Regions from separate parts of the Bacillus sp. Marseille-P3661 genome, predicted to be linked through region 1. Evidence: a T-box and tRNA genes for the amino acid it is inferred to sense, from the RefSeq annotation. Region 1 holds a T-box; the other regions hold tRNA genes.

Region 1 (3,596 bases):
TGATAATCCAAATGAAAAAAATACAAGCCAATTCCATTCATAATGCGTGTTGTATAAGTGCACTATATAAATGTATAGTTCAACTTGATTTTAAGAGAGGTGTTAAAATGGCAACACGTGTTTCGGTTGATCAATTTATCCATCGGGCTGAACAAGTTTGTGAAAAGGCTTTAAAACAATTAGATGAAGCAAAAAAGCAAGAGCATTACAATATTATTGAATATAATCAAGCACAACAACAATTAAACGAAGTATACAGTGATATTGAAAAATTAATGATGAGCTCAAACAAGCAACAAAAAGAAAGGCTTTATCGTATGCAGCTCCAAATTGGGCGCATACAAAATGATATGATCTTGGATGAACAAGACTTAATGATGTAAAATCTTAAACCTTGCTATGAGGTCATAGCAAGGTTTTTCTAATTGAATTGGCTAATAATCTTTCTTATATATTGGTAGTAATTTATTGAAACTTTCCTATATCTACTTCAAGGTTTTAAAATAACTGTTATAATTATTCTGGGTTCTTAATTGAATTATAATGGCCTTATATAAGATTTCGGATAATAAAATTTTATCAGTAATTTGAACGATCAGTGGAGGAAAAAGAGTGTCGTAGGTTATACCTTTATGTAAAAGCCCTACTGATTGGTTTCACATTATTGAAAGGAGATATAAAACTTCATGAGTATCATTCAAGTTAAAAATTTAAAAAAATCATTTGGTAAATTAGAAGTACTTAAGGATATAAATGCTGTAATTGAAGAGCGTGAAGTGCTTTGTGTGATAGGTCCGTCTGGTTCAGGTAAAAGTACCTTTTTAAGATGCCTTAATAAGATTGAAGAAATTACAGATGGACATGTTATTGTTAATGGCCACGATTTAGTGGATCCAAAGGTTGATATTAATAAAGTACGCCAAGAAGTTGGAATGGTATTTCAACACTTTAACTTATTTCCTCATAAAACAGTACTAGAAAATATCATACTTTCACCAATGAAAGTTTTAGGACAGTCTAAGGAAGAAGCAACTGCAACTGCATTAGATCTTTTAGATAAAGTTGGACTGAAAGATAAAGCAAATGTTTACCCGGATTCGTTATCAGGTGGGCAAAAACAGCGCGTTGCTATTGCGCGTGCATTAGCTATGAAACCAAAAGTTATGCTATTTGATGAGCCGACTTCTGCGCTTGACCCAGAGGTTGTTGGGGAAGTGCTTGAAGTTATGAAACAACTGGCTAAAGAAGGAATGACAATGGTAGTTGTTACACATGAAATGGGATTTGCACGAGAAGTAGGGGATCGAGTGATATTCATGGATGCTGGTTATATTATAGAAGAAAATAAGCCGCATGAATTATTTAATAATCCGCAACATGAACGAACTAAAGCATTTCTAAGTAAAGTATTATAGTTCATTAAATGTGGGGACTCAAAAGTTGGACTATTACTTTTGAATCCCATTAAATTTTATCGAAAAATTAAATTTATTTAAAATATAATTCTAAAATTTCTTTGCAAAACTTGACAACAAATTGACAAATAATTAAAATACCATGTATACCATAGAGAATTTTATATACATAATAAAGCTATGATGAGGAGTAGTAGTGTATCGATAGGTTACTAAGAGAATTGACGGTTGGTGAAAGTCAATACCTTATCTACATGAACTCGCCTCTAAGTTGCAAGTGTGAACATATAAGTAATATTTGCCGTATGATCCGCGTTAAGGAGTTATCTGAGTGAGTGTACATATTATTTATTTTACATAATGACACTAATATGGGTGGTACCGCGGGAAAATTACAATCAACCTCTCGTCCCTAGTTGAAATAGACAGGGGCGGGAGGTTTTTTAGAACTATTAAATATGACAAGCTGGTCGACCTGCTTAAAATGGTGATTATATGTATAAATACTAAGTGGTTGTGATGGCATATCACATTTACAATAGCAAAGTGATTGGTAAAAGGAGGGTTTCAAATGGCTTTTGATCATAAGGTAGTCGAACAAAAGTGGCAAAAAGTATGGGAAGAAAATAAGACATTTAAAACAATAGAGGAGAAGGATAAGCCTAAGTTTTATGCTTTAGATATGTTCCCTTATCCTTCAGGGGCAGGTTTGCATGTAGGCCATCCAGAAGGCTATACTGCAACAGATATTCTGTCAAGAATGAAAAGAATGCAAGGCTATAATGTACTTCATCCGATGGGATGGGATGCATTTGGATTACCAGCAGAACAATATGCGTTAGATACAGGAAATGATCCAGCTGTGTTTACTGAAAAAAATATTAATACATTCCGTCGACAAATTAAAGCGTTGGGTTTTTCTTATGATTGGGATCGTGAAATCAATACAACAGATCCCCATTATTATAAATGGACACAGTGGATTTTCTTGCAGCTATATAAAAAAGGTTTAGCTTATATAGATGAAGTACCGGTAAACTGGTGCCCAGCATTAGGAACAGTTCTAGCCAATGAGGAAGTTATTGATGGTAAAAGTGAGCGTGGTGGACATCCTGTTGAACGCCGCCCAATGAAACAGTGGATGCTTAAAATTACAGCATACGCGGATCGTTTACTTGAAGACTTAGAAGAATTAGATTGGCCTGAAAGCATTAAAGAAATGCAACGCAATTGGATTGGCCGTTCTGAAGGCGCTGAAATTACGTTCGATATTGATGGAATAGATGAAAGTTTCAACGTTTTTACGACAAGACCTGATACGATTTTCGGTGCAACTTATGCAGTGTTGGCTCCTGAACACCCGCTCGTGTCTAAAATTACAACTCCAGAACATGCAGGGGATGTTGAAAACTATATTCAAAAAATTAAGTCTAAAAGTGATCTAGAGCGCACAGATTTGGCTAAAGAAAAAACAGGGGTATTTACAGGCGCATACGCAATTAATCCTGTAAATGGAGAAAAGATGCCGATTTGGATCGCTGATTATGTATTAATGGGTTATGGTTCAGGTGCGATTATGGCTGTACCTGCACATGATGAGCGTGACTATGAATTTGCAAAAGTATTTGGATTAGAAATAAAGGAGGTCGTTGCCGGTGGTGATGTTTCAGAAGAGGCATATACTGGTGATGGTCAACATGTGAATTCAGAGTTTTTAAATGGTTTGAAGAAGGATGAAGCCATTTCTAAAGCAATCGCTTGGTTTGAAGAGCAAGGAAAGGGCACAAAAAAAGTAACGTACAGACTACGCGATTGGTTATTCAGCCGTCAACGCTATTGGGGTGAACCAATTCCTGTTATTCATTGGGAAGATGGTACAACAACGACGGTTCCTGAATCTGAATTACCTTTAATGTTACCAAAAACAGATAATATTAAGCCATCCGGTACAGGAGAATCCCCGCTTGCAATTATCGAGGATTGGGTAAATGTTGTTGATCCTGAGACAGGTAAAAAAGGTCGTCGTGAGACTAATACAATGCCACAATGGGCAGGAAGCTGCTGGTATTACTTACGTTATATTGATCCCAACAACAGTGAATACTTGGCAGATCCTGAATTGTTGAAGCGCTGGCTTCCTGTTGATATATATATTGGCGGAGCAGAACATGCTGTATTGCA
Region 2 (3,596 bases), on a different contig from region 1:
GGCCATCGCTCAACGGATAAAAGCTACCCCGGGGATAACAGGCTTATCTCCCCCAAGAGTCCACATCGACGGGGAGGTTTGGCACCTCGATGTCGGCTCATCGCATCCTGGGGCTGTAGTCGGTCCCAAGGGTTGGGCTGTTCGCCCATTAAAGCGGTACGCGAGCTGGGTTCAGAACGTCGTGAGACAGTTCGGTCCCTATCCGTCGTGGGCGTCGGAAATTTGAGAGGAGCTGTCCTTAGTACGAGAGGACCGGGATGGACACACCGCTGGTGTACCAGTTGTTCTGCCAAGAGCATCGCTGGGTAGCTATGTGTGGACGGGATAAGTGCTGAAAGCATCTAAGCATGAAGCCCCCCTCAAGATGAGATTTCCCATTACTTTAAGTAAGTAAGATCCCTCAGAGATGATGAGGTAGATAGGTTCGAGGTGGAAGCATGGCGACATGTGGAGCTGACGAATACTAATCGATCGAGGACTTAACCAAAACGAAAAGCGGAAGTGCCCGTCAAGCGACGTAAGGACTGAAGCACATCGACTGAGATAAAGGAAACACGAAGAGCGGTAGCGATTCGATGTTGACTTATCGTAGGGAGGTGGGCGAAGTTCACTAGTCGCTGGGCACTGGAGCTGGACAATTACAGTTGAATATGAATGCTTGTTATCTAGTTTTGAGGGAACAACCTCAGGTTAGATAAATTGTTTGGTGACGATAGCGAAGAGGTCACACCCGTTCCCATTCCGAACACGGAAGTTAAGCTCTTCAGCGCCAATGGTAGTTGGGGGCTGTCCCCCTGTGAGAGTAGGACGTTGCCAAGCATTAAATATGGAGGATTAGCTCAGCTGGGAGAGCACCTGCCTTACAAGCAGGGGGTCGGCGGTTCGATCCCGTCATCCTCCACCATTTATTAAAATTCTATTATCGCGGGGTGGAGCAACGAGCAAAACATCCGTGAATAATCTCCGAGTTGTCCCGACACATAAACATCTATGAATTAACGAGAAGAGAAAGAGACAGTCAGATTCTATCCAAATTTAATAGCAGCTACAAAATTATTCTAATATTATTATCGCGGGGTGGAGCAGTCTGGTAGCTCGTCGGGCTCATAACCCGAAGGTCGCAGGTTCAAATCCTGTCCCCGCAACCAATTTATAAATATCAATTGTTATGTGGTTCCGTGGTGTAGTGGTTAACATGCCTGCCTGTCACGCAGGAGATCGCGGGTTCGATCCCCGTCGGAACCGCCATATATATGCCGGTGTAGCTCAATTGGCAGAGCAACTGACTTGTAATCAGTAGGTTGGGGGTTCGATTCCTCTCGCCGGCACCACTTTCTTAAAAAATGTACGAGCCATTAGCTCAGTCGGTAGAGCACGATCGAGTAAGCATCCTTGAATAAGCTTCAGAACCTCAATCTAACAACATCAATGAATAAACGATATGAGATTGAGGTGTCGTAGATGCAGTAGAAACATTGGCATAATACAAAATTAATAATCGTACTTTGATACGAGCCATTAGCTCAGTCGGTAGAGCATCTGACTTTTAATCAGAGGGTCGAAGGTTCGAGTCCTTCATGGCTCACCATTATTTGCGGGTGTGGCGGAATTGGCAGACGCACTAGACTTAGGATCTAGCGCCTATGGCGTGGGGGTTCAAGTCCCTCCACCCGCACTTTAAAACAAAGGAACTCCGACTAAGATCGGTCACGTCCTGTGACCAACGTCGAAGTCAGTACATCATGTACAAGCGCGGAAGTAGTTCAGTGGTAGAACACCACCTTGCCAAGGTGGGGGTCGCGGGTTCGAATCCCGTCTTCCGCTCCAAAAGTCCTGCCGGGGTGGTGGAATTGGCAGACACACAGGACTTAAAATCCTGCGGTAGGTGACTATCGTGCCGGTTCAAGTCCGGCCCTCGGCACCATTTAAATAATGTTGCGCGCCCGTAGCTCAATTGGATAGAGCGTCTGACTACGGATCAGAAGGTTATGGGTTCGACTCCTGTCGGGCGCGCCATTTCGGGAAGTAGCTCAGCTTGGTAGAGCACTTGGTTTGGGACCAAGGGGTCGCAGGTTCGAATCCTGTCTTCCCGACCATGTAAATTACTTTGGGGCCTTAGCTCAGCTGGGAGAGCGCCTGCCTTGCACGCAGGAGGTCAGCGGTTCGATCCCGCTAGGCTCCACTTATTTTAATAAATTATTATGGCGGTGTAGCTCAGCTGGCTAGAGCGTACGGTTCATACCCGTAAGGTCGGGGGTTCGATCCCCTCCGCCGCTATTACAAAACATATTTTTATAGCTTATTATAATATAAAAGTATGTAAACTTATAATTGCATGGACCCTTAGCTCAGCTGGTTAGAGCTATCGGCTCATAACCGATCGGTCGCAGGTTCGAGTCCTGCAGGGTCCACTTTATTAAATTATTCATTGCGGAGGAATACCCAAGTCCGGCTGAAGGGATCGGTCTTGAAAACCGACAGGCGGGTTAAACCGCGCGGGGGTTCGAATCCCTCTTCCTCCGCCATATTATTACGGCTCGATAGCTCAGTCGGTAGAGCAGAGGACTGAAAATCCTCGTGTCGGCAGTTCGATTCTGTCTCGAGCCACCATTAATTACTTTGTTGGGCTATAGCCAAGCGGTAAGGCAACGGACTTTGACTCCGTCATGCGCTGGTTCGAATCCAGCTAGCCCAGCCATATAATTTATATGCGGGTGTAGTTTAGTGGTAAAACTACAGCCTTCCAAGCTGTTGTCGTGGGTTCGATTCCCATCACCCGCTCCATTTACAATATGGGCCTGTAGCTCAGCTGGTTAGAGCGCACGCCTGATAAGCGTGAGGTCGATGGTTCAAGTCCATTCAGGCCCATTTTCTTCCACAGTAGCTCAGTGGTAGAGCTATCGGCTGTTAACCGATCGGTCGCAGGTTCGAATCCTGCCTGTGGAGCCATTCGGAGAAGTACTCAAGTGGCTGAAGAGGCGCCCCTGCTAAGGGTGTAGGTCGGGTAACTGGCGCGAGGGTTCAAATCCCTCCTTCTCCGCCAGCAGAAGGTAATAAATATGGCCCGTTGGTCAAGCGGTTAAGACACCGCCCTTTCACGGCGGTAACACGGGTTCGAATCCCGTACGGGTCATCAAAAAAAAGAGATCAAGAGGTAATTATCCTCTTGATCTTTTTTTTATAGAAAGACTTTATATTTTGAAGGACATACCGAACCTTTATAAGAATAAGTGAAAAATTTCCTGATTGATCCTCAAAAACCTTATTTGTTAAAATAGGGTTCATTCATTTGTCTTCATAATTTTCCAACGTTAGTATTTCACTAATAAATTAATTTCTAGTAATGGATTTTACTTACAGAACAAAATTATTATCATCTGAATGTGAGACATGAGATAATACTATATAGCTAGTCGTTAGGGGGAGTTTGATGTCTTTACGATTTATTTTAGGACGCTCAGGGAGTGGGAAATCTACATTTCAATTAAATGAGGTAAGGAACCAGTTAATTGAAAATCCAACAGGTTCGCCAATTATATATCTTGTGCCAGATCAAATGTCATTTCAGGTAGAGTATCAATTAATCAATACACCTG
Region 3 (3,596 bases), on a different contig from region 1:
TGACCCGCGTGATGAAGTGCCAACGCCGCTTTTAAAGAAAGATATACTGCAATTGGAAGATTTAAAAAGAGGTATGGAATTAGAAGGTACAATTCGAAATGTTGTGGACTTTGGCGCGTTCATAGATATAGGAGTTAAGCAAGATGGATTAGTTCATATATCCAAATTAAGTAGGCAATTTGTAAAACATCCGATGGACATTGTTTCAGTCGGTGATGTGGTTAAAGTCTGGGTAGAGGACGTCGATCAAAAGAAAGGCCGAGTGGCTTTAACGATGCTACCACCACAATAGCGAATTAAAAAAGCACTGTTTTTTATGAGCAGTGCTTTTTTCTATAAAAAAACCAGCATTGATTAAGTAATTTAATTTGATATCTATTTTTATCATGGTAGGCCTGCTTTAACTGTTTAACTAACCAATATGGCATGTTGATTACCTCCTTTAGCTTTTTAAGCCTTCTAAGGTATTACATAGTGTATGCAGGAAGTAGGTATAATGTGCAAACCATTTTAAAGAATAATGTAGTATTAATGGTAATAAGAGTTGAGTTGGTTATAAATATTTATGTTAAAATTAAGTATAGGAAAATAATTAATATGAAGTTGGGGCAATAATATATGGATGAAATACACTTACAATCACTATGCGAAGAACTTTCACTTAGTTTTTTTGGGAAACCTTTTAAACATTCAGCTCGTTTTAATAAGAGATTACGAACAACAGGTGGCCGGTATCTCTTAAAAACACATGATATTGAAATCAATCCAAAATATTTTGAAGAACAAGGTTTAGAAGCTATTAAAGGAATTATTAAACATGAGCTATGTCACTATCATTTACATCTTGAGGGGAAAGGATATCAACACAGAGATTCTGATTTTAGATTGCTTTTAAAGCAAGTTGATGCTCCAAGGTTTTGTAAACCACTCACAATGGTAAAGAAACGAAGATTAGAACTAAAACATTCTTATCAATGTATTACATGTCACCATATATTCGAAAGAAAAAAGCGAGTGGATGTTAGTCGCTATGTATGTGGTAGATGTAAAGGTAAATTAAAAAAAATTCAATTATAAAAGGATGTTGACGACAAAAAATAATTTATGTTATATTATAAAAGTCGCTGAGACAAGCACTGTGAAAACATTTAGATTTCTAAAAAGTCTCTTGACAATCAAAACAACATATTGTAATATAGTCAACGTCGTCACAATTATTCCACAGTAGCTCAGTGGTAGAGCTATCGGCTGTTAACCGATCGGTCGCAGGTTCGAATCCTGCCTGTGGAGCCAAAGCGGAGAAGTACTCAAGTGGCTGAAGAGGCGCCCCTGCTAAGGGTGTAGGTCGGGTAACCGGCGCGAGGGTTCAAATCCCTCCTTCTCCGCCACTCATCATTTGTTATGGCCCGTTGGTCAAGCGGTTAAGACACCGCCCTTTCACGGCGGTAACACGGGTTCGAATCCCGTACGGGTCATTTGATAATTAATCATACTTGGAGGATTAGCTCAGCTGGGAGAGCACCTGCCTTACAAGCAGGGGGTCGGCGGTTCGATCCCGTCATCCTCCACCATAAAAATTGGTTCCGTGGTGTAGTGGTTAACATGCCTGCCTGTCACGCAGGAGATCGCGGGTTCGATCCCCGTCGGAACCGCCATAGTATTGTTGGGCTATAGCCAAGCGGTAAGGCAACGGACTTTGACTCCGTCATGCGCTGGTTCGAATCCAGCTAGCCCAGCCATTTTATAAATAAGCATCAAATTAATAGTACGAGCCATTAGCTCAGTCGGTAGAGCATCTGACTTTTAATCAGAGGGTCGAAGGTTCGAATCCTTCATGGCTCACCATTATGCGGGTGTGGCGGAATTGGCAGACGCACTAGACTTAGGATCTAGCGCCTATGGCGTGGGGGTTCAAGTCCCTCCACCCGCACCATTGACTTTTAATTAAATATGAGTTAAACTAATAAAGTCGCTGTTATTGCAGTGTCTTTTGTTTTCTAAACCTACGAATGCGGTCGTGGCGGAATGGCAGACGCGCTAGGTTGAGGGCCTAGTGGGGGCAACCCCGTGGAGGTTCAAGTCCTCTCGGCCGCACCAAAAAAAGACTTGATATACATTAAGATGTGTGTTATTATATAAAAGTTGCTTTAATAGATGCGCCCGTAGCTCAATTGGATAGAGCGTCTGACTACGGATCAGAAGGTTATGGGTTCGACTCCTGTCGGGCGCGCCATTTATATTGTTGAAAACGGGAAGTAGCTCAGCTTGGTAGAGCACTTGGTTTGGGACCAAGGGGTCGCAGGTTCGAATCCTGTCTTCCCGACCAGTCGGAACTTAATAGATTGCGGGTGTAGTTTAGTGGTAAAACCTCAGCCTTCCAAGCTGATGTCGTGGGTTCGATTCCCATCACCCGCTCCATTTATAAGATGTGTATTCGGGCCTGTAGCTCAGCTGGTTAGAGCGCACGCCTGATAAGCGTGAGGTCGATGGTTCAAGTCCATTCAGGCCCACCATAAAAATGTCCTTTGAAAACTAAACAAAATGTCAAGCGTGCAAAACAAGTTGAACTAAGTTCAACAACCAAGTCAGTATATTAGTTTGAGCAATCAAACCCTTTTCGGAGAGTTTGATCCTGGCTCAGGACGAACGCTGGCGGCGTGCCTAATACATGCAAGTCGAGCGGATGACGAGGAGCTTGCTCCTCTGATTCAGCGGCGGACGGGTGAGTAACACGTGGGCAACCTGCCTGTAAGACTGGGATAACTTCGGGAAACCGGAGCTAATACCGGATAATCTCTTGAACCACATGGTTTGAGAATAAAAGATGGTTTCGGCTATCACTTACAGATGGGCCCGCGGCGCATTAGCTAGTTGGTGAGGTAACGGCTCACCAAGGCGACGATGCGTAGCCGACCTGAGAGGGTGATCGGCCACACTGGGACTGAGACACGGCCCAGACTCCTACGGGAGGCAGCAGTAGGGAATCTTCCGCAATGGACGAAAGTCTGACGGAGCAACGCCGCGTGAGCGATGAAGGCCTTCGGGTCGTAAAGCTCTGTTGTTAGGGAAGAACACGTACCAGTTAACTGCTGGTACCTTGACGGTACCTAACCAGAAAGCCACGGCTAACTACGTGCCAGCAGCCGCGGTAATACGTAGGTGGCAAGCGTTGTCCGGAATTATTGGGCGTAAAGCGCGCGCAGGCGGTTTCTTAAGTCTGATGTGAAAGCCCCCGGCTCAACCGGGGAGGGTCATTGGAAACTGGGAAACTTGAGTGCAGAAGAGGAGAGTGGAATTCCACGTGTAGCGGTGAAATGCGTAGAGATGTGGAGGAACACCAGTGGCGAAGGCGACTCTCTGGTCTGTAACTGACGCTGAGGCGCGAAAGCGTGGGGAGCGAACAGGATTAGATACCCTGGTAGTCCACGCCGTAAACGATGAGTGCTAAGTGTTGGAGGGTTTCCGCCCTTCAGTGCTGCAGCTAACGCATTAAGCACTCCGCCTGGGGAGTACGGTCGCAAGACTGAAACTCAAAGGAATTGACGGGGGCCCGCACAAGCGGTGGAGCATGTGGTTTAATTCGAAGCAACGCGAAG
Region 4 (3,596 bases), on a different contig from region 1:
CAAAACATTATACAATTCGTGAAGCCGTTGATAAGTTAAAACACTTTGCAGAATTAGCAGAATATCTAAACTATCTTTATGTCATTGATGAACAAAAAAAATTAGTAGGTGTTGTTTCATATAAGGACTTATTACTAGGAGATTTACAAGAAAAAATAGAAGAGATTATGTATACCAGGATTGTAAAAGTCGATGTACTTACTGACCAAGAGGAAGCTGCTAAATTAATCAGTCGTTATGACTTTATCTCTTTACCTGTAGTTAAAGAGGATGATACATTGGTTGGAGTCATTACAGTTGATGATATTATTGACGTCGTTATTCAGGAAGCGAACGAGGATATTGAGAAATTATCAGCATCCGGTAAAGCAATAGATTTTAACACAAAACCATTAGTAGCTGCTTATCGTCGACTTCCTTGGCTTATTTTATTATTATTTATCGGTCTTATATCCGGTGGGATTATAAGTGGTTTTGAAGATACATTAGAAACAGTCGTCGCTTTAGCCTTTTTCATGCCAATGATTGCGGGGATGACCGGTAATACAGGTACTCAATCACTTGCGGTTATTGTTAGAGGTCTAGCATCAGAAGATTTGAACTTTAAACAAGTGATAAAGTTAATTTTTCGCGAGCTTTGGGTAGGTGTTATTATCGGTGTTACTTGTGGTGTCCTGATTGCAATTATAGCTTATGTTTGGCGGGACAATTTCACTTTGGGGCTAGTTGTTGGAACTTCATTACTGTTAACATTAATTATTGGTACATTAGCTGGAACGATAATTCCTCTTATTCTATACAAATTTAATGTGGATCCCGCAGTTGCATCTGGGCCACTGATTACAACTATTAACGATATCTTATCCTTACTTATATACTTTGGATTGGCTACAACCTTTATTTCAAAATTGATGTGATAAAATTTAAAAGAAGTAAGAAGCCCTTAAGAATTACTCGTTCTATTCCGTAAACGTTCAACTTGCTGCATATCAAAAAGCACCGAAATCTAAGGTGCTTTTTGTTTACACTTATTAAATCTTGTCCAACTTAGTCTAGGTCTTTGGTGATTCACTGTTTTCAATTTCTGTTCCCACATAAATTCATTTACAAATTCATTCACTAAAATGTTATTATATATACCTTTGTTTCTTTGTTCATGGCATCGCTAACTTTTCACTAACCTCTTTAAATTATTTTCAACCCATGTCTGTACTCCGTATAATATAAACGCCTTATAATGTAGGTACACAAAAAATTGAACATTACTTAACTTCTTCAGACGTATTATTTTGATTTTTTTAAAAAAATTGATTATCGGAAAAGCAAATAATCCATCCGCAATCAAATTAAGTAACCAGAACTTTTTAAAGTTACCGTATGAATATTTTAATATCCACATTGAAAGTGGCATATACGGACCAACGCTAAAAGGTAGTTCATTAGTTATAAAAGATTTTCGTTTATCATAAAAACGCCACCAGTTCAGCTTATGACCAACCCTATGATTTATTATCTCAATTATTACAATAACTGAACCTGCTATCGAAAATCGTTTTACATTATTCCTTCCCAAAAATACCAACGATATCCATGGAACAACTATTATTAGCAAATTAAATAACCTATGCCTTTTAGACAACATAATTGCAATCACCTAAACTTTCTTATTCATTCAAATCTCTTTATTAAAATAACCCAACATAAAATTTGTATTCTCTTTAAATGTTGTATCAGAAAAAACTGAAATAATAGAGCAAGTTTAGAAACTCTTTAATTTATGGAGTGGTATCTATCATTACTTAAGGAGTTATTGGTAGAGGTCTGAATAAGCCCGAGAAAACAAAACCTTTCAGCATTTTAAAAAGGATTCTACTTTTAAATAAAATAACGAGGAGAAAGAAAGCCTTTATTTAAATTGACACATTTGGAAACGGACAATAATTCCGTTAAAAATCAGTCTAAGTATACATTAAATTTGGTGCAGTAACCCATACCTGATCGGAAAGATGGGGTACAATGTTGTTTGCTATATTATTTTAAATTACCATTAATATTTGAATATCATGCAGAAATCAAAAAAGAAACCCAATCAAGATGATTGGGTCTCTAACTAAAGATTGCCTATAGTTGTGTACTAGATTTAATACCGGTGGTCGGGGTCGAACCGACACTCCAGAGGAACACGATTTTGAGTCGTGCGCGTCTGCCAATTCCGCCACACCGGCATGTTAAACAACATAAATATGAATCTAAAAAATGGTGCCGAGGGCCGGACTTGAACCGGCACGGTAGTCACCTACCGCAGGATTTTAAGTCCTGTGTGTCTGCCAATTCCACCACCCCGGCTAGGCAGATAATAAAATAAAAAGGCGACACCCGGATTTGAACCGGGGATAAAGGTTTTGCAGACCTCTGCCTTACCACTTGGCTATGCCGCCATCATTGGAGCGGAAGACGGGATTCGAACCCGCGACCCCCACCTTGGCAAGGTGGTGTTCTACCACTGAACTACTTCCGCATTTAGATTTATTTTAACACAAAAAAACTGGCTGGGCTAGCTGGATTCGAACCAGCGCATGACGGAGTCAAAGTCCGTTGCCTTACCGCTTGGCTATAGCCCAAGAATGGGGCGACCGATGGGAATCGAACCCACGAATGCCGGAGCCACAATCCGGTGCGTTAACCACTTCGCCACGGCCGCCATATTGATTTTGGCAGGGGCAGTAGGAATCGAACCCACACTGGAGGTTTTGGAGACCTCAGTTCTACCTTTAAACTATGCCCCTATAATGGTGGAGGGGGACAGATTCGAACTGCCGAACCCACAGGGAGCGGATTTACAGTCCGCCGCGTTTAGCCACTTCGCTACCCCTCCGTATTTAATTAAGTGGTGCCGGCGAGAGGAATCGAACCCCCAACCTACTGATTACAAGTCAGTTGCTCTGCCAATTGAGCTACACCGGCGTTTAAATGGTGGCTCGAGACAGAATCGAACTGCCGACACGAGGATTTTCAGTCCTCTGCTCTACCGACTGAGCTATCGAGCCAATTATTGTATGGCGGTTCCGACGGGGATCGAACCCGCGATCTCCTGCGTGACAGGCAGGCATGTTAACCACTACACCACGGAACCACTAATCTTATTATTTGGTTGCGGGGACAGGATTTGAACCTGCGACCTTCGGGTTATGAGCCCGACGAGCTACCAGACTGCTCCACCCCGCGATGATAGAATTAGAATAATTTTGTACCTGCTTTAAAAGTGTATAGAATCTGACTGTCCCTTCCTCTACTCGTTAAATCAAAGATGTTTATGCGTCGGGACAACTCGCAGATTATTCACGGATGTTTCGCTTGTTGCTCCACCCCGCGATGATGAATATATCATAATAAATGGTGGAGGATGACGGGATCGAACCGCCGACCCCCTGCTTGTAAGGCAGGTGCTCTCCCAGCTGAGCTAATCCTCCAAAGTGTAATGACCCGTACGGGATTCGAACCCGTGTTACCGCCGTGAAAGGGCGGTGTCTTAACCGCTTGACCAACGGGCCAAATATATTTTATCTAAACGGTGGCGGAGAGCGAGGGATTCGAAC

The links. A T-box is a leader RNA that pairs with one kind of tRNA and senses whether it is charged. The one in region 1 lies ahead of leuS (leucine--tRNA ligase), so its partner is inferred to be a tRNA-Leu.
Region 2: it has a tRNA-Leu gene. The T-box ahead of leuS (leucine--tRNA ligase) is inferred to sense a tRNA for this amino acid. The anticodon was not compared.
Region 3: it has a tRNA-Leu gene. The T-box ahead of leuS (leucine--tRNA ligase) is inferred to sense a tRNA for this amino acid. The anticodon was not compared.
Region 4: it has a tRNA-Leu gene. The T-box ahead of leuS (leucine--tRNA ligase) is inferred to sense a tRNA for this amino acid. The anticodon was not compared.

The regions. Positions count from the first base shown of each region.
Region 1 covers NZ_LT965953.1:630,886-634,481, forward strand. The annotation lists gene C1724_RS02845 (DUF2524 family protein) at 108-383, shown strand; gene C1724_RS02850 (amino acid ABC transporter ATP-binding protein) at 687-1,415, shown strand; T-box leader at 1,587-1,832, shown strand; gene leuS (leucine--tRNA ligase) at 1,987-3,596, shown strand, end outside.
Region 2 covers NZ_LT965954.1:657,356-660,951, reverse strand. The annotation lists rRNA gene C1724_RS14335 (23S ribosomal RNA) at 1-487, shown strand, start outside; rRNA gene rrf (5S ribosomal RNA) at 703-819, shown strand; tRNA gene C1724_RS14325 (tRNA-Val) at 829-904, shown strand; tRNA gene C1724_RS14320 (tRNA-Met) at 1,072-1,148, shown strand; tRNA gene C1724_RS14315 (tRNA-Asp) at 1,173-1,248, shown strand; tRNA gene C1724_RS14310 (tRNA-Thr) at 1,256-1,331, shown strand; tRNA gene C1724_RS14305 (tRNA-Lys) at 1,513-1,588, shown strand; tRNA gene C1724_RS14300 (tRNA-Leu) at 1,595-1,675, shown strand; tRNA gene C1724_RS14295 (tRNA-Gly) at 1,753-1,827, shown strand; tRNA gene C1724_RS14290 (tRNA-Leu) at 1,836-1,924, shown strand; tRNA gene C1724_RS14285 (tRNA-Arg) at 1,940-2,016, shown strand; tRNA gene C1724_RS14280 (tRNA-Pro) at 2,020-2,096, shown strand; tRNA gene C1724_RS14275 (tRNA-Ala) at 2,110-2,182, shown strand; tRNA gene C1724_RS14270 (tRNA-Met) at 2,204-2,277, shown strand; tRNA gene C1724_RS14265 (tRNA-Ile) at 2,338-2,411, shown strand; tRNA gene C1724_RS14260 (tRNA-Ser) at 2,433-2,525, shown strand; tRNA gene C1724_RS14255 (tRNA-Phe) at 2,535-2,610, shown strand; tRNA gene C1724_RS14250 (tRNA-Gln) at 2,624-2,698, shown strand; tRNA gene C1724_RS14245 (tRNA-Gly) at 2,711-2,784, shown strand; tRNA gene C1724_RS14240 (tRNA-Ile) at 2,795-2,868, shown strand; tRNA gene C1724_RS14235 (tRNA-Asn) at 2,875-2,949, shown strand; tRNA gene C1724_RS14230 (tRNA-Ser) at 2,953-3,043, shown strand; tRNA gene C1724_RS14225 (tRNA-Glu) at 3,062-3,133, shown strand; gene addB (helicase-exonuclease AddAB subunit AddB) at 3,431-3,596, shown strand, end outside.
Region 3 covers NZ_LT965959.1:121,788-125,383, forward strand. The annotation lists gene C1724_RS24525 (Tex family protein) at 1-292, shown strand, start outside; gene cmpA (cortex morphogenetic protein CmpA) at 315-428, opposite strand; gene C1724_RS24535 (SprT family protein) at 619-1,077, shown strand; tRNA gene C1724_RS24540 (tRNA-Asn) at 1,219-1,293, shown strand; tRNA gene C1724_RS24545 (tRNA-Ser) at 1,298-1,388, shown strand; tRNA gene C1724_RS24550 (tRNA-Glu) at 1,404-1,475, shown strand; tRNA gene C1724_RS24555 (tRNA-Val) at 1,496-1,571, shown strand; tRNA gene C1724_RS24560 (tRNA-Asp) at 1,580-1,655, shown strand; tRNA gene C1724_RS24565 (tRNA-Gln) at 1,665-1,739, shown strand; tRNA gene C1724_RS24570 (tRNA-Lys) at 1,770-1,845, shown strand; tRNA gene C1724_RS24575 (tRNA-Leu) at 1,850-1,933, shown strand; tRNA gene C1724_RS24580 (tRNA-Leu) at 2,012-2,097, shown strand; tRNA gene C1724_RS24585 (tRNA-Arg) at 2,157-2,233, shown strand; tRNA gene C1724_RS24590 (tRNA-Pro) at 2,250-2,326, shown strand; tRNA gene C1724_RS24595 (tRNA-Gly) at 2,345-2,418, shown strand; tRNA gene C1724_RS24600 (tRNA-Ile) at 2,437-2,513, shown strand; rRNA gene C1724_RS24605 (16S ribosomal RNA) at 2,615-3,596, shown strand, end outside.
Region 4 covers NZ_LT965954.1:896,458-900,053, forward strand. The annotation lists gene mgtE (magnesium transporter) at 1-917, shown strand, start outside; tRNA gene C1724_RS15465 (tRNA-Leu) at 2,145-2,225, opposite strand; tRNA gene C1724_RS15470 (tRNA-Leu) at 2,258-2,346, opposite strand; tRNA gene C1724_RS15475 (tRNA-Cys) at 2,368-2,438, opposite strand; tRNA gene C1724_RS15480 (tRNA-Gly) at 2,444-2,518, opposite strand; tRNA gene C1724_RS15485 (tRNA-Gln) at 2,547-2,621, opposite strand; tRNA gene C1724_RS15490 (tRNA-His) at 2,626-2,701, opposite strand; tRNA gene C1724_RS15495 (tRNA-Trp) at 2,713-2,786, opposite strand; tRNA gene C1724_RS15500 (tRNA-Tyr) at 2,791-2,875, opposite strand; tRNA gene C1724_RS15505 (tRNA-Thr) at 2,889-2,964, opposite strand; tRNA gene C1724_RS15510 (tRNA-Phe) at 2,972-3,047, opposite strand; tRNA gene C1724_RS15515 (tRNA-Asp) at 3,058-3,133, opposite strand; tRNA gene C1724_RS15520 (tRNA-Met) at 3,149-3,225, opposite strand; tRNA gene C1724_RS15525 (tRNA-Val) at 3,395-3,470, opposite strand; tRNA gene C1724_RS15530 (tRNA-Glu) at 3,480-3,551, opposite strand; tRNA gene C1724_RS15535 (tRNA-Ser) at 3,573-3,596, opposite strand, start outside.